Regions from separate parts of the Micromonospora sp. NPDC049230 genome, predicted to be linked through region 1. Evidence: riboswitches for the same ligand, from Rfam matches in the RefSeq annotation. Region 1 holds a riboswitch; each other region holds the start of a gene.
What was found. A riboswitch is a leader RNA that binds a small molecule or an ion and turns the genes downstream of it on or off. The one in region 1 is predicted to bind cobalamin.
Positions count from the first base shown of each region.

Region 2: it holds a riboswitch for cobalamin, as region 1 does, so the genes downstream of both, bluB (5,6-dimethylbenzimidazole synthase) here and AB0A95_RS11435 (hypothetical protein) in region 1, are expected to answer to the same signal.
Region 3: it holds a riboswitch for cobalamin, as region 1 does, so the genes downstream of both, AB0A95_RS33180 (ribonucleoside-diphosphate reductase subunit alpha) here and AB0A95_RS11435 (hypothetical protein) in region 1, are expected to answer to the same signal.
Region 4: it holds a riboswitch for cobalamin, as region 1 does, so the genes downstream of both, cobN (cobaltochelatase subunit CobN) here and AB0A95_RS11435 (hypothetical protein) in region 1, are expected to answer to the same signal.

Region 1 covers NZ_JBEZCZ010000009.1:167,796-175,204, forward strand. Annotated here, with positions in the region: gene AB0A95_RS11430 (ABC transporter substrate-binding protein) at 1-568, opposite strand, end outside; gene AB0A95_RS11435 (hypothetical protein) at 805-2,196, opposite strand; cobalamin riboswitch at 2,342-2,464, opposite strand; cobalamin riboswitch at 2,517-2,649, shown strand; gene AB0A95_RS11440 (prenyltransferase/squalene oxidase repeat-containing protein) at 2,765-5,476, shown strand; gene AB0A95_RS11445 (LPXTG cell wall anchor domain-containing protein) at 5,473-6,420, shown strand; gene AB0A95_RS11450 (CbiQ family ECF transporter T component) at 6,425-7,409, shown strand, end outside.
Region 2 covers NZ_JBEZCZ010000020.1:3,087-10,495, reverse strand. Annotated here, with positions in the region: gene adhE (bifunctional acetaldehyde-CoA/alcohol dehydrogenase) at 1-150, opposite strand, end outside; gene AB0A95_RS18240 (universal stress protein) at 509-1,375, opposite strand; gene AB0A95_RS18235 (response regulator transcription factor) at 1,938-2,579, shown strand; gene AB0A95_RS18230 (hypothetical protein) at 2,697-3,032, shown strand; gene AB0A95_RS18225 (hypothetical protein) at 3,087-3,398, opposite strand; gene bluB (5,6-dimethylbenzimidazole synthase) at 3,811-4,440, opposite strand; cobalamin riboswitch at 4,470-4,670, opposite strand; gene AB0A95_RS18215 (hypothetical protein) at 4,819-5,199, opposite strand; gene AB0A95_RS18210 (CHAT domain-containing protein) at 5,189-7,409, opposite strand, start outside.
Region 3 covers NZ_JBEZCZ010000068.1:18,583-25,991, reverse strand. Annotated here, with positions in the region: gene AB0A95_RS33190 (FadR/GntR family transcriptional regulator) at 77-799, opposite strand; gene AB0A95_RS33185 (enolase C-terminal domain-like protein) at 808-2,202, opposite strand; cobalamin riboswitch at 2,752-2,968, shown strand; gene AB0A95_RS33180 (ribonucleoside-diphosphate reductase subunit alpha) at 3,161-5,479, shown strand; gene AB0A95_RS33175 (ribonucleotide-diphosphate reductase subunit beta) at 5,533-6,528, shown strand; gene AB0A95_RS33170 (GntR family transcriptional regulator) at 6,698-7,003, opposite strand; gene AB0A95_RS33165 (MerR family transcriptional regulator) at 7,015-7,409, opposite strand, start outside.
Region 4 covers NZ_JBEZCZ010000008.1:142,201-149,609, reverse strand. Annotated here, with positions in the region: gene AB0A95_RS10320 (phosphotransferase) at 1-348, opposite strand, end outside; gene AB0A95_RS10315 (inositol monophosphatase family protein) at 452-1,282, opposite strand; gene AB0A95_RS10310 (DUF5919 domain-containing protein) at 1,279-1,905, opposite strand; gene AB0A95_RS10305 (hypothetical protein) at 2,328-2,603, shown strand; cobalamin riboswitch at 2,804-2,933, shown strand; gene cobN (cobaltochelatase subunit CobN) at 3,195-6,863, shown strand; gene AB0A95_RS10295 (VWA domain-containing protein) at 6,860-7,409, shown strand, end outside.

The sequences.
Region 1 (7,409 bases):
CGACCGGCTTGCGGTTGAACCCGGCGGTGTTGATGTCCTGCCCGCCGAGCAGCTTGGCCGGCACGATGCCGAGGGTGAGCCGCTGGAGGAACGGCGCGTACGGGTAGCGCAGCCGGAACACGACAGTGGCGGCGTCGGGCGCGGTCACCGACTCCACCATGTCCAGGTCGGAGCGGAGCGTCGAGTCGACGGTCGGGTCCAGGACGGCCTGGTACGTGAAGACGACGTCCTGGGCGGTCAGCGTGGTGCCGTCGTGGAACCGCACGCCGTCGCGGAGTTTCGCGGTCACGGTGCGCCCGTCGGGTGACAGCTCCGGCAACGCCGTGGCCAGACCGGCGACGAGGCGGTTGTCGTCGTCCCGGCTGACGAGGCCGTCGAAGATCAGCGCGGCGCCGTCGACGCCGTAGTTGAGCACCGGATTCAACGCGTCCGGCTCGTCGGAGGTGGCGACGACGAGCGTCGCGCCGCCGGTGGAGCCGTCGGGGGTGGCCGGGGCCGAGCAGCCGGCGAGGACGAGCATGCCCGCCGCCGCGGTCGACGCCACGAGGCGTCGGAGGGTCGGACGCATCCGGGCTCCTGTGGTGTGGGAAGGAGTCGTTGGTCGGGTGGGCGCAGCGCCGCAACCGTTGATCATCACGGTGGCACAGTTGCACATCTTTGGCAATTACCAACGTTGCGCGTCATGCTGATGAGCACCGCTTGTCCACGTCGTCGACACGGTCACCGTCACCCGGCCAACCCCCGGATGGGTGGCCAGCGGCGGCCGGTAAGCCGCCGCTGGCCACGTCCGTACCCGAACGGCGGTCAGACGCCGTAGCGCAGGTGGATGGTGTCGCCGACGGTCACTGTCGTGCCGCGGGTCGCGGTGGCCGGGGTGCCGCCGTCCCGGGACACCTTCCAGGTGGCGGAGCCACCGTTGGCCAGGCCGTTGATCGACGTGATGGTGCCGGTGCCGCTGGTCGGGTTGAGTGCGGTGACGCAGCCACTGGGGACGGCCGACCCGATGGCGGCGTCCAACACCGCGCCGAGGGTGGTGGTGGCGGCGGTCGGCGTCAGCGTGACCGCGCACGGCTGGATGCTGCCGCTGCCGTTGTCGATGATCACGGCGAGCCGCGTCGCGGTGCCCGGGGTGAATCCGCTCGCCGCGACCCAGGTGGGGGCGCCGGAGGTGACGGGGATTGGGGGAGCGGCGGTGTAGCCCGCGCCGGCCAGGGCACGCACCGCGTCGATGGAGGCGTACGCCGACGGGGTGGTGTTGGTGGTCAGGTACTTGAACCCGCCACCGGTCAGCTGCTGCGCCCGCAGGAAGTCGATCGGGGTCTTGCCGGCGGTGGTGGTGAAGTCGGTGCCCTGGCTGGGGATACCGCAGGCGTTGAGCCCGGAGACGGCCCACGCGTTGGAGTCGGTGTTGACGCCGAACATCGAGGTGAAGGCACCCGAGGCGTTGACGAGCTTGCCCTTGAGGAAGTTCTTCGCCTGGACGATGTCGGTGTCGGTGTGGGGAACCCCGGCGGCGCAGAGCGCGGCCATGGCCGCACCGGTCATGTCGATGTCGCCGGGCGAGGCGAGTGCTGTCGCGTTCCCCTCGGCCTGGCTGAAGGTCCAGCCGCCGTCGTTGTGCTGGTTGTTGCGGATCCGGGTGACCGACAGGTCGAGCAGTGCCTGCGGCACGCGGGCGGCACCGGTCTGGGTCTTCGCTCCGGCCAGGGCGAGGGTGGCGAAGATGGTGCCGTTGACGTTGGCCGGCGGGCCGTAGTAGCCGGGCGAGCCGGTCTGCCAGTAGGCGATGGTGTCGGCGATGAGGTTACGGGTGGGGGAGACCCGGGCGGGGTCGATGCCGGCCGCGTAGGCGTTCAGGACGCCGCGCTCGTAGTCGGTGACGACGGGCGAGGCGCTCGGCCAGGACGCGGCCGAGAGCTGGTTGCGGTAGACGGTGCGGGCGTTCTTCGTCGTGTCGCCGGACGGGTAGACGTCGACGGCCGCCACACCGGCGGGGGCGAAGGCGCTGAACGCCCACTCGTTCGACAGCCCACCGCTGGCGTAGCTGCCGTCGGCCGCCTGCAGTGTCCGCAGGTAGGAGACGCCGTTGGTCCTGGCGGTGGCGATCTGCGCGGGCGTCGAGGTCGCGGCCGCCGGCGCGGCGCCGGTGGTGACCGCGACGACGGTGGCGATCAGCGTGGCGGCGGGGACTGACACGAGAGGTCTCCGGCGACTGCCGGAGGAAAGGCGCGAGGACATCGGACTCCTTGGGGGTACGGGGCACGACTGCCTCGACCCAGAGCCCGGCAGGGAAGCCGGCGGGGCGGGGCGGGCCGGCCGCAGGGCGCGTGGGACGGAAACCGCAGGTGCTGCGTCACCACGCGGGTAGTCGGGCTCGGGACGGCGGACCGTCCTCACCGTTGCGCGTCAGCCCCGGATTTCCACCGGGTTCCCCCACGCGATGACGCGGTCACCGTATGGGACGAAGCTCCTACCGCGCGCTGTTAGGTACGTGACACAGGCTCACGTTGACGGCGCGGTCGCGACTGTGGTCCGATGGCCGCGATCCAGCAGTCAGGGGAAGCCGGTCAAAGTCCGGCGCTGGCCCGCAGCCGTAGGTCCCGTTTTTCGGGACGAGTCGGATTACCTGGCTGGATAGTGCACCGCAGCGCCGTCGAGGTACACGGCGCGGAGCCAGGTTTCCGGGACCGTTGTCCTCGGGGTCCGCGTCCGCGCCTGCGCCGCTACCCCCGAGAGAGTCGTCATGTCCCCACTGGTCAGTCGCATGTCGCGTGTTCCCACCGCCTGGTTGGCGTTGGTCGCCGCGGTGACGCTGGGCGCGGCGGCGCTCGTGGTGCCGACCCGTGCGGCGATCGCCGATCCGCTGGACTCCTGCACCCCGACCCAGGGTGCGATCGTCGCTGTCGACTTCGGGGCGTGGAGCGGGCCGCTGCTGCGGGGCTGCGACGCCACCCCGACCACCGGTCTGGACCTGCTGCACGAGGCGGGTTTCACCACGACCGGCACCGTCCACGACGGGCCCGGGTTCATCTGCCGGATCGGCTCACCCGCCTTCGACGCCGGTGCCGAACGCCCGGCGCCCGCCGACGAGGCGTGCCAGTTGACCCCGCCGGCGACGGCCTACTGGTCCTACTGGATCGCCCCGGCCGGGCAGGACCAGTGGACGTACAGCCCGCTCGGCGCGATGTCCCAGCGGCCGGGCCCTGGTGAGGTCGAGGCATGGGTCTTCGGCGGCACCGACATCGGCGGCACGACCGGGGCGCCGAGCTTCACCCCCGCGTCGGTGCGCGCGAGCGGCTCGACGCCCGCCCCGACGCCAACTCCCAGTCCGACCACGACGGCCGGGCCGACCGACCCGGCGCGGCCGACCGAAGGCCAGGTCGAGGCCGTCGGAAGCTACCTGGTGGAGCAGCTCACCGACGGTGACCACGTCGACTACGGGTGGGTCGACTATTCCCGGACGATCGCCGTCGCCACCGCCCTGGCCGCGACCGGCGGGCAGGACGGCACCCGCACGAAGATCGTCGACTACCTCCGGACGCACGTCGACGCGGCGATCTTCCCGAACGGCGAGTCCGCCGCACCCCACACCGCCAACGTCGCCAACCTCGCACTCCTGGCGACGAGCACCGGCGGTGATCCCCGCGCCTTCGGCGGACGGGACCTGATCACGACACTCACCGACCGGGTCTGCACCGCGACCGACGCCGACGCCGGCTGTGCCGCGGCCGGTGACTTCGCCGGAGCGCCCGGGCCGATGGCCCAGGCGAGCGCGCTGCTCGCGCTCAAGCGGGCCGGCGTCACCCCGCCCGCCGCCACCGTCACCCGACTCACCGCGCAGCAGTGCGCCACCGGGGCCTTCGGCGACCGGTGGCTCGCCCCCGGCGAGTTCTGCGATCCGGACCTCGCCGCCACGACGCTGGCCGTCCTGGCGCTGCACCGGCTCGGTGGTCAGGACGCGGCGCTGGGCTCGGCCAAGGCGTTTCTGACCGGTGCGCAGGACACCGACGGGGGTTACCAGCCCTACACCGGCGCCGGGTTCACCGACACCTACTTCACCGGGTACGCCGCACAGGCCCTCGCCGCGCTGGGCGTGGCCGACAGGGCCGCCACCGCCACCGGTTTCCTGGTCGGTCGGATCGTCACCGGCGGTGGGCTCAGCCGCGACCCGAGCAACCCGGACGCGGAGTTGGACGCCACAGTCGCGGCCGCGCCCGCGCTGGCCGGCAGGAACCTGGCCACCCTGGGCGACTCGCCGCCGCCGGCCGGTCCGCGACCCGACCTGGTCAAGGGGGTGTCCTACCTCGTCGCGCCGACCAATCTGATCGACGGCAGGTACTACGAGTCGTTCCCCGGCTTCCCCGAGTTCGGGTTGAGCATCGACGGCGCGTACGCCCTCGCCGCCACCGGCGGGGACGACACCAAGCTGCGGGCGATCGTCGAGTTCCTGCGCGGCGGCGGTGCGGTCGGCGACAGCGGGTTCACCGTCGACATGTGGCTCGGCGTCGGCACCGACTCCGCCGTCGGCGGCGCGATCGGCAAGATGGCGCTGCTCGCCCAGGTCACCGGCTACGACCCACGGTCCTTCGGTGGACACGACCTGATCGCCGCGCTGAAGGACGTGACCTGCCCCAAGCTCGACGTGCAGTCCGGCTGCGCCGGGGCCGGCAACTACCGGTACGCCACCTCGGTCTTCGGGCAGTCGCTCGGCATCATCGCGCAGCTCCGCGCCGGACAGGGCGAGGCCGCCGGCAAGCCGATCGACTTCCTCAAGGGTCTCCAGCGCGCCGACGGGTCGTTCCCCAGCCTCATTCCGGCGGCCGACGCCGACAAGGACGTCGACAGCACCGCGATGGCAGCGATGGCCCTGGCCCCGCTGACCGACGACCCGGCGGCGGTCACCGCCGTCGACAGGGCCCTGGCCTGGATCGCCTCGACACAGAAGGAGCACGGCGGTTTCCCCGGCGCGGCCGGCGACTCCACCAACTCCACGGCGCTCGCCGTCCAGGGCCTCAGCCTGCGTGGCGACACCTACGCCCGACAGGTCGACCGGGCACTGACGTTCCTGGCCGGTCAGCAGAACGACGACGGCGGGTTCACCGTCGCCGCCGGTGGACAGGCCGGCTCGGACGTGCGCGCCTCCACCCAGGTCGTCGGAGGTGCCACCGGCATCTCGTTCGCCGCCCTGACCCGGGACGTGCACGACCTACCGGGCCCGGACCCGTCCGGCACCCCGACGCCGAGCGCGACCCCGACCCCGACATCGACCGCGAGCCAGTCGTCGGCCCCGTCGGCAGCCCCCACTGTGACCGGGCCGTCGGCCGGCACCGGCGGGCACTCGTCGGGCAACCTGCCCCGCACCGGCTGGTCGATCGTCACGATCACCCTGCTGGCACTCGTGCTCGTCGTCGCGGGCGTCCTGCTGCGGATCTCGGCCCGTCGGCGCGCGGTGGCCGGCGCTGGCGATGGATCATGACGGCCCGCAGCTGGGCCCGGTCCATCGCGGCCCTGACCATCGTCGCCGCAGTGGCCGGCACACCCGCGCCGGCACTGGCCGACCCGCTGCCGACCGGGCAGTGCACCACCTCGTCCGGGGTCATCCTCGCTGTCGACTTCAGCAGGTGGGGCGGGCCGCTCCTGCGGTCCTGCGGCAGCACCCCGACCACCGGCTACCAACTGCTCAACCAGGGCGGTTGGCGCACCACCGGCACACAGCACGACGGGCCCGCGTTCATCTGCCGGATCGGCTACGCGGGCCACCAGGGTGGCACCCAGTACCCCACCGCGGCGGACGAGAGGTGCGCGCTCACCCCGCCGGCCAGCGCGTACTGGTCGTACTGGCACGCCGACGTCGGGCAGAACAGCTGGGTCTACAGCCAGCTCGGCGCGATGAGCTACAAACCCAGGCCCGGCAGCGTCGACCTGTGGATCTTCGGGGCGACCGACATCGGCGGCACCGAGGGGCGACCGCGGTTCAGTCCGGACAGCGTCCGAGCCCGCAACAGCACGCCGGTCGGCGCGACCACCACCGCTCCGGCCCCCGCCGCGCCCACCCCGGCTCAGCCCGGCGGCGGGAACCCGCCGGGCGCGGGCAATCCGGGCGCGGGCAACCCGCCGGTGTCGGGCAATCCCGGAGCCGGCAACCCTCCGCCCGGCCTCCCGCCCGCCGGAGCACCGGCCTCGGTCCCGCTGAGTGGTACGCCGCCTCCCACGGCCACCGGGGCGACAACCCCGGAGCCGGTCCCGTCCTCGTCGTCGGGCGCCGCCACCGAGGAACCACGCATCCTCGACGCGGCACCCACCGCGACGGCTGCCCGCGAGGACACCGGCTCGGCGCTGCCGGCACTGATCACCGTCGGCCTGCTGGCCCTGCTCGCCCTCGCTGGCGGTGTCGCCGGCTGGCGCCGCCGCCGCAGCTGACCCGATGCGCCCGACCCGCACCAGCGTCACCCACCGCACCGGCATCGCGCACCGCCTCGCCGTCGCCCGGCTGCCCCGCCCCCTGCACCCGGTGGCCTGGTGGTTGTGGGCGCTCGCGCTGGCCACCGCCGCGAGCCGCACCAGCAACCCGCTGTTGCTGCTGCTGATCTTCGCCGTGCTCGGGTTCGTCGTCACCGCCCGTCGCACCGACGCGCCCTGGGCGCGGGCGTTCCGCTACTACCTCTACCTGGCCCTGATCATCATCGCGATCCGGGTGGTGTTCCGGACGGTCTTCGCGTCCGGCATCACCGCCGAGGACCACATTCTGTTCCGGCTGCCGCACCTGCCCACACCCGACTGGTACGCGGGCATCCAGATCGGCGGCCCGGTGTCACTGGAGGCGACCCTGTCCGCCGCCGTCGACGGGCTCCGGCTCGCCTGCCTGCTGTGCTGCATCGGCGCCGCCAACAGCCTCGCCAACCCCAAACGCGCGCTGCGGGTCCTCCCCGGCGCGCTGTACGAACTCGGCGTCGCCGTCACCGTCTCGCTGAGCGTCGCACCGCAACTCGTCGAGAGCGTCCAACGGGTCGCCCGTGCACGCCGACTGCGCGCCGGACGCGCCAAGGGCCTCGGCGCCGTACGGGCCATCGTGATGCCGGTCCTGCACGACGCGCTGGACCGGTCGCTGCGGCTGGCCGCCGCCATGGACGCCCGCGGCTACGGCCGGGTCGGCACCGCGACACCGGGCTCGCGACGCCTCACCGGTGTCCTCATGCTCACCGGCATGGCCGGCCTGTGTGTCGGCGCGTACGGCCTGCTCGACCCGGGTGTGCCGCGCCCGGTCGGTCTCGGTGGCCTCGGCGGTGGTGTCCTGTTCTGTGTGGCGGGCATCGCACTCGGTGGGCGTCGGGTCTCGCGCAGTCGCTACCGGCCCGACCCGTGGCAGTGGCCGGAGTGGACGGTCGCCGGTTGCGGCGTCGTCACGGCCG
Region 2 (7,409 bases), on a different contig from region 1:
AGTCTCCTCGACCGCCAGCATCGCGAGTTCGGCGTGCCGGCTGAGCGCGGCCACCGACGCCTTCTTCACGATCTCGTCGACCTGTTCCTGGTCGTAGGAGTCGTAGTCGGCCAACGCCTTGAGAGCGTTCTCAACCAAGGTCACGATCATGCTTCTGCCCTCCGTCGGTCCGTCCTCTCGAACGTAGGTCTCCGTCGATCGGTAGCGGCACGGCCGATGGACCTGCGAGGACGGGACCAGTGGCCCGCGTCGGGCGGCTCGATCACGACGGCCGGCTCCGGAGGACACCATGGGTTGTCGCATCCATCGTCAACGGTCCCTGCCGTATCGGCCGCAACTCTTGCCGCGCCGCTGGGTCGGACCTGGGCAACGTCGGCCTGTCGGCGGTCGCGGTCAGCGGCGTCGGTGACGCCGACGCGCTGGTGGCCCTTGCTGCAACGGGCTGGACCGCTGGAGACGGCTGGACCGCCCCGGCCGGCCGAGGCGGTCCAGCGTTCACGGCCAGGGTTCAGGCCTGCGAGATTTCCCGGACCACCGCCACCGTGCACGGCGACCGGTGCAGCAGGTGCTGGCTGACCGAGCCCAGCAGCATTCCGCGGAGAGCGCCGCGCCCGCGGCTGCCGACCACGACCAGTTGCGCTCCGGCGGACGCCTCGGTGAGCGCGTCGGCCGGGTGTTCGGCCAGGTATGTCGCGGTTGCCTGCACGTCCGGGTACTTCTGGTGCCATTCGTTCAGTAGCTCGCGGACGGCGTCGCTCTGCTGCTGGATGATCTGCTCCGCCACGCTCGGGCGTTCCTCGACCAGGCCGGCGGCGAAGGTGCCGCCGCGGATGACCCGCAGCGGGACGTCGCGCCCGGCGGCCTGCGCGATGGCGAACTCCAGCGCGAGCCGGGCGCAGTCGGAGTCGTCCACACCGACGACCACGGGGGCAGCCGGCGCAGGCGCGCCGCGTACCACGACGACCGGGCAGTGGGCGTGGGCGCTGACCGCCACGGTCAGCGACCCCAGCGCGGCGATCGCGTGGTGGCCACGGCTGCCCAGCACGATGGCGCTCGCCTCGGCGGACCGGTCGATCAGCGTCAGCGCGGCGGGTGCGTGCACGATGGAGATCGTGGTGCGGACGCCAGGGTGGCTCAGCTTCGCTGCGCTCACCGCCTCATCGAGGCCGCCGCGGAGGGAACGCTCCATTTCGCCGTCTGGCCAGACGGCCGGCGCTGGGATCATCGACGCCGCGGGCGCCCAGGTCGGCCAGTCCCAGGCGTAGAAGAATTCAACCGGGGCGCCGGTGCGGGCGGCTTCGTCCAACGCCCAGGATACGGCGGCGCTAGCCTCGGTCGACCGGTCGTAACCAACGATGATCCTCTTGGTGGTCATGACGTGACTCCCTTCTCGGTACGGCCGGCCGCGCTCAACCCGCGCAGCGCGGGGCAGGTGCGTGGGTGGCGATCCGCTGGCTCACCGCGCCCAGCCACAGGCTGGCGAACCCGTGCCGTGCCTGCGGTTGCTGAGCACCACCAGTGCCGCGTTCGCGGCGACCTCGAGCGTCCGGCCGCATGCCGTGCTGTCGGGTTCGGCGATGATCTCCGTGGCCCGCCCCCATGGCGGGCTCCTCTCACGTCCTGCTTCGATCCTCGGATTGCCCACGCCCGCGGGGTAGAGCGTGAGGTCCCGTCACCGCAGGTCTTCCGGCCCTCGCCGGCCTAGCTGGTGCAGGACCAACCGGCCTGGCGGGAACTGGCGCCATCGGAACCGAGCAGCCCGTCGCGGACGCGCTTCTCGCTCACCCACCTGGGCAGCGTGTGTCGCTTCCGGCTGTGCCGAACGGCCGCTCTCCGTGGCCCGACAGGCCCCGGCCGGTGCCGGAACGTGGCCTCGCTCTCCGCCTGAAGGGGTGCCGCCGCTGGTGTCAAGCCGCACGGCAGGGTAGGAAGGACGCATGATCCGTGTCTTTCTGCTCGACGATCACGAGGTCGTCCGTCGCGGCCTGGTTGACCTGTTGCAGGCGGCCGGTGACATCCAGGTGGTCGGCGAGTCCGGTCTGGCGCAGGAGGCGACCCGGCGGATCCCGGCGCTGCGGCCCGATGTCGCGGTGCTCGACGCCCGGCTGCCGGACGGCAACGGCATCGACGTGTGTCGCGACGTGCGGGCTGTCGATTCGACGATCAAAGGGCTGATCCTGACGTCGTACGAGGACGACGAGGCGTTGTTCGCGGCGATCATGGCTGGCGCCGCAGGATACGTGCTCAAGCAGATCAAGGGCACCGACCTGGTCGACGCGGTACGCCGGGTGGCGGCCGGGCAGTCACTGCTCGACCCCGCGGTCACCCAGCGAGTCCTGGAGCGCATTCGCAACGGCGTCGAGCAGCCGCGCGAGCTCGCCGGTCTGACCGACCAGGAACGCCGGATCCTGCAGTACGTGGCCGAGGGCCTGACCAACCGGGAGATCGCTGGCCGGATGTTCCTCGCCGAGAAGACCGTCAAGAACTACGTGTCCAGCCTGCTCGCCAAACTCGGTCTGGAACGCCGCACCCAGGCAGCGGTGCTGGCCACCAAGCTGCTCGGCGAGCGTCCACACTGACTCGGAGGGCAGCCGAAGATGGTGGTGGTGTCAGTCGCCGACCGCCGCGGTGTCGCAGACAGCGTAGAGGGCCGTCCGACCCTGACTGTCCGGCGGCGTCGAGCGCAGACTCGAATGATGCCGACGTACGAAGAGGACAGACGTGATCGGCTGCTCGGCCTGGGCCTGAGCGAGTCATCGGCACAGTGGCGGGAAGTAGCAAACCGGGCCGAGGCGCTGGCCCTCAAGCTGAAGATGCATGTCGAGCAGGCCAGCGACGACGGACAGACCGAGGCAGCGCTGGATCGACTGCGAGCGGTCATGAACGAGGCCTTCGAAGCCGCCGGTAACGCGTTCCGCGACGACGCCGTCCGCCAGGACATCCGCGACGTCGGGCGGCTTCTGGGCGAGGCCATCCACCCGACTGTCACTCGCGTGGGCGGTGAGGTGCGAGACCTGTTCGAACGCCGCTAAGAAGGGCCGGCCGGACCAGCCGCACGTGCTGCGGGCCCTGATCGGTTGCGGGCTCTACGGCGCGCTCATCGATTGCTGGGGTGGGCTCTCGGAGCGCCGCTGCGTCAGGCGGCTGCGGCCATCACCGTTCTGGTAGCTGTTTCGAATCGCCCCCGAGGCCCCAATCGCGCCGAATTTGGCGTTATCGGCGTCCGTTGACGGCACGCTAACCCGGTGGCGGAGCATGGCCGCTTGGCCCTCACGGTCGGCGACGCTGAACTCGCGGCCCGGCTCCGGAGCGAGCCGGGCCAGGGCGTCCACGCCGTGCGCCGGCGCCGGATCCGGAACGTCCGTGCCGGCGGCCCGGGAGATCACCGCGAGCGCCACCTCGGTCCGCCGGATTAGCCACCGGCACCGCTGTTCGTCCAGGCCGGTGGCCTCCGCGTGGGCGGCCAGCGCCCAGTAGAGGGCGTAGTAGGCGGGCGTAGTGGCTCAGCGTGGAGACGCCGGGGACGAGGATGTCGACGCCCGCCATGACCGGTGCCTCCACGGCCAACGGGTATCGGCCGGCACGCGCCGTCAGCCCCGGCTCACCCCAGGCCGGGCCCTCCACGGCGATCGACGGTGCGATCACGGTCGGTGTCCCCTCGCTGACATCTCGCCAGTGTCGCCCGTCCGGACCGCGTATCCCATCCGCCGAGCGGCCAACCACTATGGATGCGGGACGGAGCGGCTGCCAGCGGCATCGCCGAGCTACACGCGGGGTGGCTGGCGCGGGAGCGCCGCCACAACCACTCGGTCACTCCGTCGTCCAACGATCGTGGTGGATCACCGATGACACCGGGCGTCGCTGGCGCCAGCCGTGCCGCTCCAGGTCCGGCGTCTGCTCCAGATGGGTGACCGGGCCGAGGCAGAGCCACGCCACCGGGCGGACGGTGGCCGGGATGCCGAGCAGGTCGCGCAGGAACGGCTCCCGGTAGAACGAGACCCAACCGACCCCGAGTTGCTCGGCGGTCGCGGCCAGCCACAGGTTCTGGATTGCCAGGCAGACCGAGTAGAGGCCGGCGTCGGCGATCGCGTGACGGCCGAGCACGGCCGGTCCACCCCGCTGCGGGTCGTACGTGGTCACGACCGACAACGTCGACTCGCGTACGCCATCGATCTTGATCCGGTTGAAGCGTTCCGCCGCCGCACCGTCGAGAGTGGCCGCGAAGGCGTCCCGTTCCCGCTGTACGTGCTTGTGGAACTCCTGCCGCAGCTCGGGATCGCGGACCAGGATGAAGTCCCAGGGCTGGGAGAGGCCGACGCTCGGCGCGGCGTGCGCCGCCGTGAGGACCCGGTTCAACGTCTCGTCGGGGATCGGCGCCCCGGTGAACTGGGCACGTACGTCCCGGCGCCGGTGGATGGTCTCGTAGAGTCCGGTGTACAAGGCAGGCTCCCGCTGCGCTCGTGCCCCTGGCGGGGGCGATGGCGCGAGGCCGGTCTTCGGACTCCCGGATCTACGCTGGTCACCCGCCTTCCCAACCCCGCAGGGTCAGTGGCTGCGCCTGGTACGCGTGGGTGGCAGCTCCCCGGTCACCGCGGCGGGCCCGTGCCGGACTCACACCGGCTTCCCGATTCTCCCCACTCGCGCAGGGCACCTCGCAACGTTCGTGCCACCGCACACCATAACGGTCCCGACGAACATGGGACGAACCTCGCCATGATTTCGGCATCTTGCGTGGCGGCGGCCCCGCAAGGTCAGCAACAGAACCTAGACCAACCGTCAAGCAACACCTGGGACGGATCCGTCAAGCATCAGGTGGGATTAGACAGTGACGATCCGATCAGCACCCCGGTAGCCGCAGAGCCCGGGCCGCGCCACCGTGGCCATCGGGGCGAGTGGGCTCTGGCCGACGCCGATGAGCACCGCCCCGGCACGCCCGTTCAGTCTCCGGCCGAGAACGAGGTCGCCGACGGCAGCCGTCGCTGGCCCGACGGCTAGGGAAAACGGCTCGCCGTCACCGAAGACGTCGACAGCCTGGGAGGTGTTGCCTTGCAGCCAAAGCACCTCCAGTGCGCCGTGCCTACCAGCGGGTGGCGTTACCGACATGGCGGCGATTCGGATGGCGATCTCGAGCACGTTCCGCGTAACAGCCGCACAGGCCTGCGGGCCGATGCGGCTGATCGGCGCGGCGTCAACCGGCACCGAGGCAGACGAACGCCGCCGCCGTGGCCCCGGCGGTGCCGTCGCCGGCGCTGGCGAAGGCCTGCTGGGCGTCGGCGAGAGCCTGGGCGGGGCGGATGCCGGCCCGCATCCGTCGGTGCAGGTCCAGCATGAGCCCGGTGGTGGGGTCGGCCGGCACCGGCAGCACGGTGGCGATCAGGCACCGTGCGCCCAGGGCGAGCAGCACGGCGGTGAAGCCCATGACCTCGTCGCCGGGACGCACCGCGGTCAGTCCCGAGTCGCAGGCGGAGAGCACCACGCAGCCGGGCGGCCGGGAGACCCGTTCCCACTCGTACGCGAACAGCGGGCCGTCGGCCAGCTCGAGGGTGGAGAACTGGGGGTTGTCGGCGCGGAAGGTGCCGTGGGCGGCGATGTGGACTAGGCCGGCCCCGTCCAGCGCCGCGGTCAACGCGTCGGCGGTGGCGTCCGCACCGGTGAGCAGGGTGGCCCCAGGCAGCACCTGCGCGAGTCGGCGTACCTCGACCCGGCCGGCCGGCAGGCGCGGCCCGCAGGCCAGGACCGAGGGCCCGGCCGATGGTTGCCGCCCGTCCGCACTGAGCCAGGCGGTGGCCGACGGGGCAACCGTCACGGGACGTCCGGCACAGGTCGGCAACCCCGACCACGGCACGGCGTGCAGGGCCCCGACCGGCACGATCACCAGGGGGCGGTCGCCGAGGTGCCGCCGCAACGGATCGAAGAGCTGGCGGTCCAGGGTGGCGGCGGCGTGCCCGGCCCCGGCCCGCGCGGTGGGCGTGTCGCCGGTGGTGACCAGCCGGCGCAGGGCGAACCGGTGCCACCGGACCAGGTGCACCGCCTCGGCGAGCGGGCCGAGGTCGTGCAGGCTGGCCCGGCCGTCGCGGACCAGCACCGCCCGGAGCCGGTCGCCGTGGGCGACCAGTTCGACCAGCACGCGGGAGCCGAGCCGCCCGGCGAGCATGCCCACGCCGGGCGGGGTCACCACGCCGCTTCCGCCGGGCACCCGGCGGGCCAGGTCCTGGATGCGCCGTTCCAGCCGGGCCTGCCGGCTGCGCAGTGCGTGGGCCGGCCGGCCAGCCAGCACGGTGTCCTCCAGCAGGCTACTGACGAGCCGGAGTTCGGTGAGCGCCGCGAACAGGTCCGGGTCGTCGGGGGGCAGCGCCGGCCGCATCCGCAGGGTGTTGGCCCGCCAGCGTTCGGTCCAGGCCAGGGTCCGGGCCGGGGAGCCGGCGCGGACCGCAATGTCGAGGCCCTCGGCGGCCAACTCCTGCCCGTACGTCCCGCTGTGCGCCCGTAACTCCGTGGCACCGAGCGACGTGCGGTGCCGGTCGAGGACGGCCAGCCCCCGGCGCAGGGCCCGGGCCGCACCGGAATCGTCCCCGGTGAGCCGGCGCGACCGGGCCAAGGCGTACCAACCCTGGGCGCGGCGGGGGGCGGTGCCGCGACGGCGGGCCTGGGCGGCCAGGTCGAGCAGGGCCACGGCCCGGTCGACACGACCCGAGGCGGCGGCCAGCAGGCCGGCTTCGATGCGGGTGGTCAGCGCCGGGCCCGGCCACCCGGTGGCGTCGAGCTGGCCGGCGGTCCGCACCATCGCGGCGAGCAGGGCCGCCGTCCGGGTGCCCCGGCGGAACTCCGCGCGCAGTTCGACGTGCCGGGCGAAGGCGGCCCAGGTGCGGCGGCCCTGACGCCGGAACCTGACCCGGGCCTGGGCGGCAGCCGCAGTCGCGGTGTCCAGGTCGTCGGCGAGCAGCGCGGCCCGGGCCTGGGCGAGCAGCGCCTCGGCGAGGTCCGAGGCCATTCCTCTGCGGTGCAGCTCCCGTACCGCGGCGGCGGCGACCTCGACCGCCTCGTAGAGCAGCGGTACCGACAGCAGCAGCTCGAACCGGTCTAGCAGCAGCGCCGGACGGGGGACGGCGAGCCGCCGGTACTCCTCGTCGACCTCGGCGAAGCAGCGTAGCGCCACGGCGATCTCGCCCCGTTGCCCGGCGGCGATGCCACTGTTCCAGCGGGCGTCTGCCGCAGCGAGGTCGAGTCCGAGCCGGCGGAAGACCGCCGCCGCCCGGGAGAGGTCGTCGTCGGTGCCGCCGGGGGAGCCCCGATGTGCGTTGAGTAGTCCACGGTTGTTGCGGGCGCGGGCCTCCAGTAGTGGGTCGCCTTCGCGTTGGGCGATGTCGATGGCGATGCCGTAGTCGCGCACCGCCTCGGCATAGCGGCCG
Region 3 (7,409 bases), on a different contig from region 1:
CTCCGAAACGCACCCTGGTGGTGACTCGCGCGTCGATCGCTGGTGCGCCCCGCAGCCCCGGGCCGGCGGCGGATGCTCAGAACCGCGTCGGCTCGACGGTGGCGTCGGCGTCGTCGGGTTGCCCGTGCAGCGACTCCTCCACCCCGATCAGGTGGTTGGCCATGCGGATCCGGGCGCGCTCCGGGTCGCGTGCGACGAGGGCCTTGAGGATCGCGACGTGCTCGTCGTGGGTACGCCGGTCCGCGCCCTCCTCGTGCAGACTCCGCCAGAGCCGCCCGCGCAGCGTGCGCCCGGCGAACGCCTCGATCAGCCCGACGAGCACCGGATTGTCGGCGTGCACCGCGATGATCCGGTGAAACGCGATGTCGATCTCCATGATCCGTTCGTGCTCCTGCGGAGACCGTCCGGCGATCCGGGCCGCCTCGTCGAGCAACTCCGCCGCCTGGGCGAGGGCCTCGTCGGTGATCCTTGTCGCCGCCAGGCGGGCGGCCTCGCACTCCAGCAGTCGTCGGACGATGTGGATGTGCCGGGTGTCGCCCTGGCCCTGGAAATCCACGACGAAGCCCATCGGGGCCAGCAGTTGCGGCGCGTCGAGGTTGGTGACGTAGGTGCCGTCACCCTGGCGGATGTTGACGATGCCGAGGATCGACAGGGCCGACATCCCCTCGCGCAGTGAGCCCCGCGAGACGCCGAGTGACTCGGCGAGATCCTTCTCGATGGGCAGACGGTCCCCGGGCTTGAAACGCCCTTCCAGGATCATCCGCTTGATGCCGTTCACCACCTCGTCGGTGCGCGACATGACACCCCCTACCGGCCGGCGGGGGTGGCCGCCCCACCCGCGATCACGTACGACTCCGGAGATGACACGGTAGTCGGGTCTGTCGCCGTCCAGTAGTTGCCGTCGGGGAACCGGTAGAGCTCGACCGACTCGGGGCGCATCCGGGTGGAGTAGCCGGGCTGGTGGGGCAGGACGTAACCGCTGCCCGTGCCGGTGTCCCGGATGACGCACGGGTCGGTGAAGTGCTCGTGCAGGTGGTCGACGAACTCGGTGACCCGGTTGGTGAGATCGCCCGAGATCGCGACGTAGTCGAGCACCGACACGTGCTGGACCATCTCGCACAGGCCGACACCGCCGGCGTGGGGGCACACGGGGATGTCGAACTTCGCGGCGAGCAGCAGCACGGCGACGATCTCGTTGATGCTGGCCAGCCTGCCGGTGTCGAGTTGGCAGAAGTCGATGGCCCCGGCCTGGAACAGCTGCTTGAACATCACCCGGTTGTGGCAGTGCTCGCCGGTGGCGACGCCGATGGGCGCGACCGCGCGACGGACGGCGGCGTGGCCAAGGATGTCGTCGGGGCTGGTCGGCTCCTCGATCCACAGGGGCTCGAACTGGGCCAGGGCCTTGACCCACTCGATGGCCTGACCGACGTCCCACACCTGGTTGGCGTCGATCATCAGGTTGCGGTCCGGGCCGAGGATCTCCCGGGCGATGGCGCAGCGGCGGATGTCGTCGTCGAGGTTGGCGCCCACCTTGAGCTTGACGTAGCCGTAGCCGGTGTCGACCGCCTCCTGGCACAGCCGGCGCAGCTTGTCGTCGCCGTAGCCGAGCCAGCCGGCCGAGGTGGTGTAGGCGGGGTAGCCGGTCCGGTCGAGTTCGGCGAGACGGGCGGCCTTGGTGCTCTCCTTGGCGCGCAGGATGGCCAGTGCCTCGTCGCGGGTCAACGCGTCGGACAGGTAGCGCAGGTCCGCGATGTCGACGAGTTGCTCGGGGGACATGTCGACGAGCAGCCGCCACAGCGGCTTGTCGGCGACCCGGGCGACCAGGTCCCACGACGCGTTCAGCACGGCGGCCAGCGACAGGTGGACGACGCCCTTCTCCGGGCCGAGCCACCGCAGTTGGGAGTCGGAGGTGAGCAGGCGGTAGACCGCGCCCATGTCCGCCGCCATCGTCGCGACGTCCACGCCGACGAGGCGCTGTGCCTGATGGACCGCCGCCGCGACGACGATGTCGTTGCCGCGACCGATGGTGAAGGTCAGACCGTGGCCCGCGAGTGGCGCGCCAGTGCTGTCGACGCCGTCGGTGTGCAGGACGACGTAGGCCGCCGAGTAGTCGCCGTCCTTGTTCATGGCGTCGGAGCCGTCAGCGGTCAGGGAGGTGGGGAAGCGGACGTCCTCGATGGTGACGGCAGTGATCTGCGGCATGCGCTCCTCGCCCGGCTAGGCTAAAGATCAGATGATCTCTGGGAGTATACGGAGGGTTAATCCGACACGTCAACGACGTCGATCACCCATGAATCCAAGACATCCAATGTTTTTGTCGTGATACGAATGCGTCAGCGCGCCGTCTTCCCGGCCGCCGCACCCGGTTCGGGGCCTCGGTGCCGGCCGTGGCGACATTCGGGCGCTGGTAGAAACCCCGCCGCGCGACGGCCTGTGTCGTTCCCGGTCTGTTGATGCGCGGTCGGCAGGATTGGGATAGTGCCCGCGAAGAGTGGATGGCGCTCCCGGAAGGTTGGATGTCCACTTCAGATTCTGACATTGACGGCCGGAAATAAATAGGGATCCTTACGTCTGAAGACTTAATACATCACACCTTTCCGCATGTCGGCACCTAGCTCGATGTCACGTCCGCGCGGCCCGCGCCGGCCGGGTTCGGCACGGGCGGCGCAAGCCCGTGACGACCATCACCAGCCACGGTGCCGACACGCCCGGGACCGACATGTGGGGTGTGACAACCGCAGCGTCCCTATATATGGTGTCGACGCAGCTGGTTCGGCCGCTCAACCGAGCGGTCGAGGCAAGAGGGAACCCGGTGTGAATCCGGGACTGTCCCGCAGCGGTGAGTGGGAACGACAGCCGTCATGAGCACTGGGCCACCAATCGGTCTGGGAAGCGACGGCCAGTAGGAGACCGGCGAGCCCGGTCGTGCCCGCGAGTCCGAAGACCTGCCAGCGCGCCGTACACCCGCACCCGGGTGGGCGGCGGTCCGAGGCCGCGTGGGACGGCCGACGCCACCTGACCGCGCCTGCCCGCGCGGCGTCCGATGGTGTCTGTCTCCACGCACCCGAAGACCATCAGGTCTCGAACTCGCGAGGAGTGAGTGGTGACAGTCACCGAGGTAGTCCCGGCAAGCGGCGACGCGGTCCTGCGGCGGACGCCGATGCAGGTCCGCAAACGCAACGGCAGCACCGAATCCGTGGACGTCAACAAGATCGTCCGGGCCGTCGAGCGGTGGGCCGACGACCTGACCGACGTCGACCCGATGCGCGTCGCCACCCGCACGATCAGCGGCCTGTACGACGGCGCGACGACTGCCGAGCTGGACCGGCTGTCCATCCAGACCGCCGCCGAGATGATCGGTGAGGAACCGCAGTACTCCCGTCTCGCCGCCCGGCTGCTCGCCGGCTACGTCGACAAGGAGGTGCGTCGGCAGGGCGTCACCTCGTTCAGCGCGGCGATCCGGGTCGGTCACGCCGAGGGCCTGATCGGGAACGACACCGCCGCGTTCGTCGCCGCACACGCCGCGATGCTTGACGACGCCATCGACACCGACGGCGACCGGAGGTTCGAGTACTTCGGCCTGCGCACCGTCTACGACAGGTACCTGCTGCGCCACCCCACCAGCCGGCTCGTGCTGGAGACCCCGCAGTACTGGCTGCTGCGGGTGGCCTGCGGGCTGTCCCAGACGCCGGACGAGGCGGTCGACTTCTACCGACTGATGTCCAGCCTGGCCTATCTGCCCAGCTCACCGACGTTGTTCAACTCCGGCACCCGGCACACCCAGATGTCCTCCTGCTACCTGGTCGACTCGCCGCGTGACGAGTTGGACTCGATCTACCAGCGCTACGCCCAGGTCGCCAACCTGTCCAAGTTCGCCGGCGGCATCGGCATCGCGTACTCCCGGGTTCGGTCCCGGGGCGCGCTGATCCGCGGCACCAACGGGCAGTCCAACGGGATCGTGCCGTGGCTGCGCACGCTGGACGCGAGCGTCGCCGCCGTCAACCAGGGCGGCCGGCGCAAGGGCGCGGCCTGCGTCTACCTGGAGCCGTGGCACCCGGACGTCGAGGAGTTCCTGCAACTGCGGGACAACACCGGCGAGGACGCCCGGCGCACCCACAACCTCAACCTGGCCAACTGGGTCCCGGACGAGTTCATGCGCCGGGTCGAGGCCGACGAGATGTGGTCGCTGTTCGACCCGCACGAGGTGCCCGAGTTGCCCGACCTGTGGGGGGAGCGGTTCGACGCCGCGTACCGGCAGGCCGAGGCGCAGGGCCGCCACGTGCGGCAGGTCCCGGCGCGGGAGCTGTACGGGAAGATGATGCGCACCCTCGCCCAGACCGGCAACGGGTGGATGACGTTCAAGGACGCCGCGAACCGGCTGTGCAACCAGACCGCCGAGGACGGCAACGTGGTGCACCTGTCCAACCTGTGCACGGAGATCATCGAGGTGTCCAGCGACGCCGAGACGGCCGTGTGCAACCTCGGCTCGGTGAACCTCGCCGCGCACCTCACCGACGGCGGCATCGACTGGGACCGGCTGCGCGCCACGGTCCGTACCGCGGTGACCTTCCTCGACCGGGTCATCGACATCAACTACTACCCGACCGAGCAGGCGGCGGCGAGCAACCCCCGCTGGCGGCCGGTCGGGCTGGGGCTGATGGGCCTTCAGGACGTCTTCTTCGCGTTGCGGCTGCCGTTCGACTCCACGGCCGCGCGGGAGTTGTCCACCCGGATCAGCGAGGAGTTGTACCTGACCGCGCTGGAGACCTCCGCCGACCTGGCGCGTCGCTTCGGCGCGCACCCGGCGTACGCGCAGACCCGGGCCGCGCGGGGCCAGCTCCAACCCGACCTCTGGGGTGTCGAGGGTACGCAGACCGCGCGCTGGGCGGCGCTGCGGGAACGGGTCGCGGCGGACGGGTTGCGCAACTCGCTGCTGGTGGCGGTCGCCCCGACCGCGACCATCGCCTCGATCGCCGGGTGCTACGAGTGCATCGAGCCGCAGGTGTCCAACCTGTTCAAGCGCGAGACCCTGTCGGGGGAGTTCCTCCAGGTCAACACCGCCCTGGTCCGCGAGTTGAAGGCCCGCGGTCTGTGGACCGACCGCATCCGGTCGGCGATCAAGCGCGCCGAGGGGTCGGTGCAGGAGATCGCGGAGTTGCCGGCCGGCGTGCGGGAGTTGTTCCGCACCGCGTGGGAGCTGCCGCAGCGGGCGCTGATCGACCTGGCCGCCGCCCGCGCCCCGTTCATCGACCAGTCGCAGTCGCTGAACCTGTTCCTTGCCGCGCCGACGATCGGCAAGCTCTCCTCGATGTACCTGTACGCCTGGAAGGCCGGGCTGAAGTCCACGTACTACCTGCGCTCGCGCCCCGCCACGCGGATCCAGCAGGCCACCGTCGCGGTCGTCGCCCCGGTGGCGGCCGACGCGGAGGCGCTGGCCTGCTCGCTGGAGAACCCCGAGTCGTGCGAGGCCTGCCAGTGACCCGCGCCGACACCACCACCGACACGAGCACCACCGACACGAGGACCACGCACATGCTGCTCGACCCCGGGATGGACCTCACCCTCCGCCCGATGCGCTACCCGCACTTCTTCGACAGGTTCCGCGACGCGATCCGCAACACCTGGACGGTGGAAGAGGTCGACCTGCACGCCGACCTCGCCGACCTGGACAAGCTGTCGCCGGCCGAGCGGCACCTGGTCAGCCGCCTGGTGGCGTTCTTCGCCACCGGTGACACCATCGTCGCGAACAACCTGGTGCTCAACCTCTACCAGCACGTCAACAGCCCGGAGGGTCGCCTCTACCTGTCCCGGCAGTTGTTCGAGGAGGCCGTGCACGTCCAGTTCTACCTCAACCTGCTCGACACGTACGTGCCGGACGAGACCGAGCGGTTCGCCGCCTTCGCGGCCATCGAGAACATTCCCTCGATCCGTCGCAAGGCCGAGTTCTGTTTCCGCTGGATCGACTCGCTGAACGACCTGCGGGAGCTGCGGACCCGCGACGACCGGCGGACGTTCCTGCTCAACCTGATCTGTTTCGCCGCCTGCATCGAGGGGTTGTTCTTCTACGGCGCGTTCGCGTACGTCTACTTCCTGCGCTCCCGCGGTCTGCTGCACGGCCTCGCCTCCGGCACCAACTGGGTGTTCCGCGACGAGTCCATGCACATGGCGTTCGCGTTCGACGTCGTCGACACCGCCCGCGCCGAGGAACCCGACCTGTTCGACGACGATCTCGCCGACCAGGTCCGGCAGATGCTCACCGAGGCCGTCGAGTGTGAGGTGCAGTTCGCCGAGGACCTGGTGGGCCAGGGGGTGCCCGGTCTGACGTTGGCCGACATGCGGGAGTACCTCCAGCACGTGGCGGACCGCCGCCTCGCCCAGCTCGGCCTCGCCCCGCACTACGGGTCGAGCAACCCGTTCGCCTTCATGGAGTTGCAGGACGTGCAGGAGCTGTCCAACTTCTTCGAGCGGCGGGTGTCCGCGTACCAGGTAGGGGTGGCCGGCACCGTAGCCTTCGACGACGACTTCTAGGGCCCGCGTCGCCCCACGCGTTCCGGTCTCGTCGATCATGGAGTTGTGGTGCCTGATTTGGTGCTGTGCGGGCACTTTGTCACCCACCACAACTCCATGATCGACGAGGCCGTGTGGGGTTGGCTTGTCGCCACTCCGTCTGGACGTGACGGTGCTGCGCTACTTTTCGTCAAACGATCAAGGAAGCGGCGCGCTCAGGTCTGGGCTTCCGCGACGTGACGCCCTTGCCTGGATGGCCATCGACCAACTCCCGGTCTTTGAGGATCGCCATGACCCGGCTGATGGCGGAGTTGTGCACGCCGTACTGATCGGCCAGCTCGCGGGTGGACGGCTGTTTCTCGCCCGGAGCAAGCTCAGGTGGGGCCAACGTCGTGAACGCGGGAGGGTGCCGCGGTGCCGATCGATGAACCGGTGAGTCGGGCAGACGAACTGTTCGCCGTGATGCGGACGCGTGATGCTCACTGGACTCGGGCACCTGACCAATTGCTAGGCGGCGACCGATCCGGGGGCCTGGCGTCGCTTGGTGAGCCACCGCATCACGTGCAGCGGGTGCGACGCCGGGTCCGGAATCGGGTGGAAGACGTGTTCGACCTCGCCGTCGGCGATGATCAGGGTCAACCGCTCGTAGAGCGTCATGTCGCCGGCGGTGCGGGTGGGCAGCCGCAGCGCGTCGGCAAGGGTCAGCCGCGGGTCGGGGATCAGCGGGTAGGGCAACCGCAACCGGTGCGCGAGTTCCCGCTGGTAGCCGGTCGACTGCGCGGACAGGCCGTACACCCGGGCCGCGCCGGCCACGCGGAGTTCCGCGTGGTGGTCGCGGAACCAGGCGGCCTGCTCGGTGCTGCCCCGTGCGCCGTGGACCTCCAACAGCCCGTTGGGCAGGT
Region 4 (7,409 bases), on a different contig from region 1:
CGACCTGACCAGGTTCCACGGGGCCACGTCGTTGTGATAGATCATTTCCTCCCGATCGGGCGGAATCAGTCGGTTCCACACCGCGTCGGGCGGCGGCACGAACTCGGCCAGCGCTTCATGCAGGTCCGCCAGCATTCGACCAATCGAGATCAGCTCCGCTGGCGCGTACGTGCCGGTTTCCGCGCCCACCTCGCCAGACACGTACTCCAGCACCTGCCGACCCTGCCCATCGCGACCCAGCGGTCGAGGAGCGCCGGTGAATCCCACCGCCCACAGGTGCCCCAGCACCGCGTCGACCGAGTCGGTCCACGGCCCGACCGGACGACGAACTGTCTCGCCGATCCGCACCACCCCGGTCGTGACGTTCCCCGCCAACGGCTCCTCGTCACTGCTCACCTCAGGATCATGGCGCAGTTCGACACGGACGCCAATCGACGAGGAAACGTTGCGACTAGGTTGGCGACGGCATCCCTTGCTGGTCGGGTTCCGGAGGTGCGATTGATCGTTGAACGAGCGTCACGATGGACGGTAGGAGCAGGTCGTTGCCACCGATCGTGGCGGCAGCGTGCACGCTGTGCGGAGCGCCGTCGAGGTCGACGACCAGGGCACCAGCCTCTCGGGCGATCACGACACCCGCGACGGTGTCCCAGGGCTTGTTGGTGAGCATGATGAACGCGTCGATCTTGCCGTGAGCCAACCAGGCGAGGTCAATTGCGGCAGAACCGTGCATGCGGATCCGTTGGACGTGCCGGGTGAGCTGCTCGGTGATGGCAAGTCGCCCGGTGTTCTTCCGGCTGGCGTCGCCGCCGACCGCGTAGTCGCCGATGGCGACGACGGCGTCCTTGAGGTCGGTGACCCGGCTGGCGTGGATGCGGCGGTTGCTGGCGTAGGCACCGTCTCCCTTGGCGGCGTGGTAGCGGGTGCCGAGGAACGGCAGGTCGATGACGCCGAGGACGGCGTCTGCGCCGTGCAGGAGGCCGAGGGAGATCGCGCACAGGGGTGAGCCGTGGACGAAGTTGACGGTGCCATCGACGGGATCGAGTGCCCAGGTCAGTGTGCTGGTGTCGCCGCTGCTCCCGTACTCCTCGCCGAGGAAACCGATGTCGGGCGCCTTGGTTGCCAGATGTTCGCGGACCGCCCTCTCGATGGCGTAGTCCACCTCGGAAGCCATGTCGCGGTCACCCTTGAAGGTCAGCGCACCGGGCTGGAGCGTCCGCATCAGGTCGTGCGCCAGGTCGACGGCCTCCTGCGCGAGGGGGAGGAGGTGGGCGTAGTCGGTCATAGCTGGCGGCTGCGCTCCCAGAGTGAGGTGAACATCTCGTCGAATATCGGGTAGAGGCCGGAGGGACCCGCGCCGCGTTCGATGACCATTGTCGGACAGTCGACGCCCCGCATCCGCGGTAGGTAGTGCTGGACGACGCAGAGCTGGTCATCGATCAGAAGTAAGTTGGCGCGAATTGACTCGTCGTAGACGCCGATGGACAGGTGGTCTCGGGCACCTGCGGGGAGCCTGTCACGAATGCGGCGGGCCAGATTCTGGATGTTGAGTTCGGTGAGCGCGCTGAGGTGTCCGTCCGGATAGTCGTCCTCACGCTCCTGCCGCCTGATCGCCTCCCCGGCCGGATCGAGGAAAAGGCAACGGAGGCGGGTGCCGGCGGCGAGGAGCTTCAGAAGACGGTTGTCGGCGTACTGCTGACAGATGAGGTTGAGCGACAGGCCGGACGCCCGGATGTCCGTGGCATCCTCGAAGAGGACGTGCGGCGGCAACTCCGCCACGAAATCTGACCGGCTGGAATAGATCGCGGTGACATCGGCGCACTGGTCCCGCGCCGCCCTCGCGACCCGCAGGCCACTGACGTTTCGTTCGGTCGGGGTTCGGTCGCGTTCGCCGAGCAGGAGCGTCATGCGTGCGTGGCGGGGCATGGACAGGCCGGTGCAGATGCGGGTGAGGACGTCGATTGCTGCTGACCCGGCGGGCGCCGCTGGTGATCTCGCTGACCTGCGCCTGACTGAGCCCGGTGGCGATGCCGACGTTTGTCTGGCTGGCGCGGGTGGCTTTCTGGACGAGACGGAACACCTGAGCGATGTTCCGGGTGGCAAGGGCGTCGAGCGTGTCGGAGGAATCCCACAGCAGGTCGGGAACGGTGAACGCTCCAGTCGTTCGAACGCTCACGCGCGGCTCCCTTCCCACACCGGGGATGAGGGTCAGCATATCCAGCGATCTGATGACGGTGCCGGGACGACATCCGGAGGATGGATGGAAGTTATCCGCCGAGGGATCACGCGGTGTGATGGATGGCTGCGGTTGCGGTGAGCAGGGTCGTGGTGTGAGTCTTCGCTCCCGTCCGCACCTGCCGATGCGCCCCGCCTGGCTGTGCCGCACCTGCGCCGCCCCGTGGCCGTGCTCCCGCGCGCAACTCGATCTCGTCGCGGAGTTCTATGGCCACACGCTGGCGCTGGCCCTCTACCTGACGTCCTGCATGAACGAGGCGATCCACGACCTGTTCAGTCTTGGCGGTCGCCCCGACCTTGCCAAGATGCACGCCCGTTTCCTCGGCTGGCTGTCGTTGACCCGCCGGCCGCGCCGCTTCGAGCACGAGTAACCGAGGGCTGACCGCGCGGGTGCTGAATCGTCTACGACATCAGCTCCACAGGGAGTCGCGCAAGCACGTGGCTCCCTCCCACGCCGGCCAATCCGCCGATATTTGCGCAGGTCAATGTGGTTGAGGTGGCCGGGCTGCGCCGGGGTCCGCGTTGACCGGCGGCGCGGCGGTGTGGCAGCATTCGCGGCCTGACGGCAGTGAAGGAAGTCGGTGCGATTCCGACGCGGTCCCGCCACTGTCACCGGGGAGCGATCCCCCCTCGTGAGTCACGGCCGTGTGTCTGCGGTTGGAAGGCCGGGGGAGAGCGTCGATCCGGAAGCCAGGATACTTCGGCCGTCGGGACGTACCCCAGGGCGTGGACACCCGAGGAGGACCCGATGACGCACGGCGTCTCATTCATCGACGATTATCGTCGTATCGCGCTCCAGGTCGCTGGCTTCCGGCACTGCTGAGTCGATTGCCCGGCGCTGACCGGCCCCGGCGTCCGCGTCGGCGAGTCCGGCCGCGCCGTCGTACCGGCTGACGCCGCCCCCACCCGCTTCGTCCAGGTCGCCTCCGCAGCGGCCAGGGCGTCACTCTCCGGAGCCTGCCGTGCGCATCCTGCTGCTCTCCACCGCCGACACCGACCTGCTGGCCGCCCGCGCCAGCGGCGCCGACTACCGGCTCGCCAACCCCGCGCGGGTCACCGCCGACGAGGTGCCCGCCCTGCTCGACGGGGTCGCCCTGGTCGTCGTACGCCTGCTCGGCGGTCGACAGGCATGGCCGGACGGTCTCGCCGCGGTGCTCGGCACCGGGGTGCCGACGGTCGTGCTCGGCGGCGAGGCGCTGCCCGACGCGGAGCTGATGGCCATCTCCACGGTGCCGTCCGGGGTCGTCACCCAGGCGCTGGCGTACCTGGTCGAGGGCGGGCCGGACAACCTGGCGCACCTGGCCCGGTTCCTCTCCGACACGGTGCTGCTCACCGGCGAGGGGTTCGCCCCGCCCACACCCACCCCGGCGTACGGCGTGCACGGCGAGCACCCGACCGACCCGGACCGTCCCACAGTGGGGATCGTCTTCTACCGCGCGCACGCCCTCGCCGGCAACACCGACTTCGTCGACGTCCTCGCGGACGCGGTCCACAAGGCCGGCGGCAACCCGCTGCCGATCTTCTGCGGCTCGCTGCGCGGGTTGACCACGGGCGCCGGCCCGCTCGGGCTGTTCGCCCGCTGCGACGCGCTGCTTGTCACAGTGCTCGCCGCCGGCGGCGCGGTCGCCGCCGACGCCTCCGGAGGTGGCGACGAGGACGCCTGGGACGTCGGCGCCCTGGCCGCCCTGGACGTGCCGGTCATCCAGGCGCTCTGCCTGACCAGCACCCGGGCGCAGTGGGAGGCCAGCGACGCCGGGCTGTCCCCGTTGGACGCGGCGATGCAGGTGGCCATCCCCGAGTTCGACGGTCGGATCGTCACAGTGCCGTTCTCGTTCAAGCAGATCGACGCCGACGGCCTATCCGTCTACGCCGCCGACCCCGAGCGGGCCGCCCGGGTCGCCGGGATCGCGGTGCGCCACGCCCGGCTGCGCCACGTGCCCAACGCCGACAAGCGGGTCGCCGTGGTGCTCAGCTCGTACCCCACCAAGCACTCCCGGGTCGGCAACGCCGTCGGCCTGGACACCCCCGTCTCGGCGGTCCGGCTCTTCGCCGCGCTCGCCGACGCCGGCTACCACCTGGGCGACGCGCCACCGCCCGACGACGGCGACGCGCTGATCCACGCGCTGATCGCCGCCGGAGGCCACGACGTGGAGTGGCTCACCCCGGAGCAGCTGGCCGCCGCCGAGGCCCGGATACCGGGGCCGACCTACCGGCGGTGGTTCGACCAGATCCCGGCCGAGCTGCGCGAGCGGATGCGGGAACACTGGGGTGAGCCGCCCGGCGAGCTGTACACCGAGGCCGGCGACATCGTCCTCGCCGGGCTGCGCTTCGGCAACGTGGTGCTGCTGATCCAACCGCCGCGCGGCTTCGGGGAGAACCCGATCGCCATCTACCACGACCCGGACCTCCCGCCGAGTCACCACTACCTGGCCGCGTACCGCTGGCTGGCCGCACCCGTCGCGGACGGCGGCTTCGGCGCGGACGCCGTGGTGCACCTGGGCAAGCACGGCACGTGCGAGTGGCTGCCCGGCAAGGGCCTCGGCCTGGCCGCCGACTGCGCGCCCGACGCGGTCCTCACCGACCTGCCGCTGGTCTACCCGTTCATCGTCAACGACCCCGGCGAGGGCACCCAGGCCAAGCGGCGGGCGCACGCCGTGGTCATCGACCACCTGGTGCCGCCGATGGCCCGCGCCGAGACCTACGGCGACCTGGCCAAACTGGAGCAACTGCTTGACGAGTACGCGACGGTGCAGGCCCTCGACCCGGCCAAGGTGCCCACCGTGCGCGCGCAGATCTGGGACCTCGTACGCGCCGCCGAGCTGCACCACGACCTGCACGCCGAGGCGATGCCCGACGCGGACGACTTCGACGACTTCGTGCTGCACCTCGACGGGTACCTCTGCGAGGTCAAGGACGTGCAGATCCGCGACGGGCTGCACATCCTCGCCGACGCGCCCACCGGTGAGCCACGGGTCAACCTGGTCCTCGCGGTGCTGCGCGCCCCGCAGATCTGGGGCGGCGCCCGCGCCCTGCCCGGCCTGCGGCAGGCGCTCGCCGTCGCGTACTCCCTCGACGAGCAGGCGCTGCTCGCGGCACCCGGCGAACGACTGGCGCTGCCCACCGCGCTGACCGACGTGGTGGACGGGCCGGCCGGCACCGCCGCCGACGCGATCGACCTGATCGAGGCCCTGGCCCGACGGTTGGTCCTCGGCATGGAGACCCTGGACTGGGCAGTGGACACTGTCGACGCGGTGGTGACCGAGGTGACCGGACAACCGATCCCGGACGTCGCCGCGGTGCTGCACTTCGCCGCCACCGAACTGGTGCCCCGACTCGGCCGGACCACCGACGAGCTGACGAACACCCTCGGCGCGCTCGACGGCCGGTTCGTGCCGCCCGGCCCGTCCGGCTCACCCACCCGGGGCCTGGTCAACGTCCTGCCCACCGGGCGCAACTTCTACTCCGTCGACCCGAAGGCCATTCCCAGCCGCAACGCCTGGGACGTCGGGGTGGCCCTCGCCGACTCGCTGCTGGCCCGGCACCTCGCCGACACCGGGGCGTACCCCCGCTCGGTGGGGTTGACCGTGTGGGGCACCAGCGCGATGCGCACCCAGGGCGACGACATCGCCGAGGTGCTGGCGCTGCTGGGCTGCCGGCCGGTATGGGACGAGCGGTCCCGGCGGGTCACCGGCATCGAGGTGGTGCCGACCGCCGAGCTGGGCCGACCCCGCGTGGACGTGACAGTGCGCATCTCCGGGTTCTTCCGCGACGCGTTCCCACACGTGGTGGCGCTGCTCGACGACGCCGTGCGGCAGGTCGCCGCCCTGGACGAGCCGGAGGCGGAGAACTACCTGCGGGCGCACGTCGCCGCCGACCTCGCCGAACACGGCGACGAGCGGCGGGCCACCGCCCGGATCTTCGGCTCCAAGCCCGGGGCGTACGGCGCGGGCCTGCTACCCCTGATCGACGCCCGGACCTGGCGCAGCGACGCCGACCTGGCCGAGGTGTACGCGGTGTGGGGCGGCTACGCCTACGGCCGGGGCCTGGACGGGAGGGAGGCGCGCGCCGACATGGAACGCTCGTTCGCCCGGATCGCGGTGGCGGTGAAGAACCAGGACACCCGCGAGCACGACATCGTCGACTCCGACGACTACTTCCAGTACCACGGCGGGATGGTGGCGATGGTCCGCCACCTCACCGGCACGTCACCGCAGGCGTACGTGGGTGACTCGGCGATGCCGCACGACGTGCGCACCCGCACGTTGGGTGAGGAGACCCGGCGGGTGTTCCGGGCCCGGGTGGTCAACCCGAAGTGGATCGCGGCGATGCGCCGGCACGGCTACAAGGGCGCGTTCGAGCTGGCGGCGACGGTGGACTACCTGTTCGGCTACGACGCCACCGCCGGCGTGGTCGACGACTGGATGTACGAGCACCTGGCCGCCGCGTACCTGTTCGACGACACCACCCGGGAGTTCCTGGAGAAGTCCAACCCGTGGGCGCTGCGAGGCATCACCGAACGCCTGTTGGAGGCCGCCGACCGGGGGCTGTGGGCCAAACCCGAGCCGGCCACCCTGGACCGGCTGCGTGACACGTACCTGGCCAGCGAGGGCGACCTGGAGGACCGGGCATGAGCATCACCTACCCGTTCAGCGCGGTGCTCGGCATGGCCGACATGCGGTTGGCGCTGCTGCTCAACGCGGTGTCCCCGGCGATCGGCGGGGTGCTGGTCCGGGGTGAGAAGGGGACCGCCAAGTCCACCGCCGTACGGGCGCTCGCCGCGCTGCTGCCTCCGGTGCGCCGGGTCGCCGGCTGCCGTTTCGGCTGTGACCCGACCGAGCCGGACCCGGCCTGCCCGGACGGCCCACACCCGGCCGACCCCGCCGCCGAGACGCGTCCCGCCCGCCTCGTGGAGTTGCCGGTGGGCGCCGCCGAGGACCGGGTGGTCGGCTCACTGGATTTGGAGAAGGCCCTGGGCGAGGGGGTACGCGCCTTCGAGCCGGGCCTGCTCGCCGCCGCGCACCGGGGCGTCCTCTACGTCGACGAGGTCAACCTGCTGCACGACCATCTCGTGGACCTGCTGCTGGACGCGGCGGCGATGGGCCGCAGCCACGTCGAGCGGGAAGGCGTGTCGGTCAGCCACGCGGCCCGGTTCCTGCTGGTCGGCACCATGAACCCGG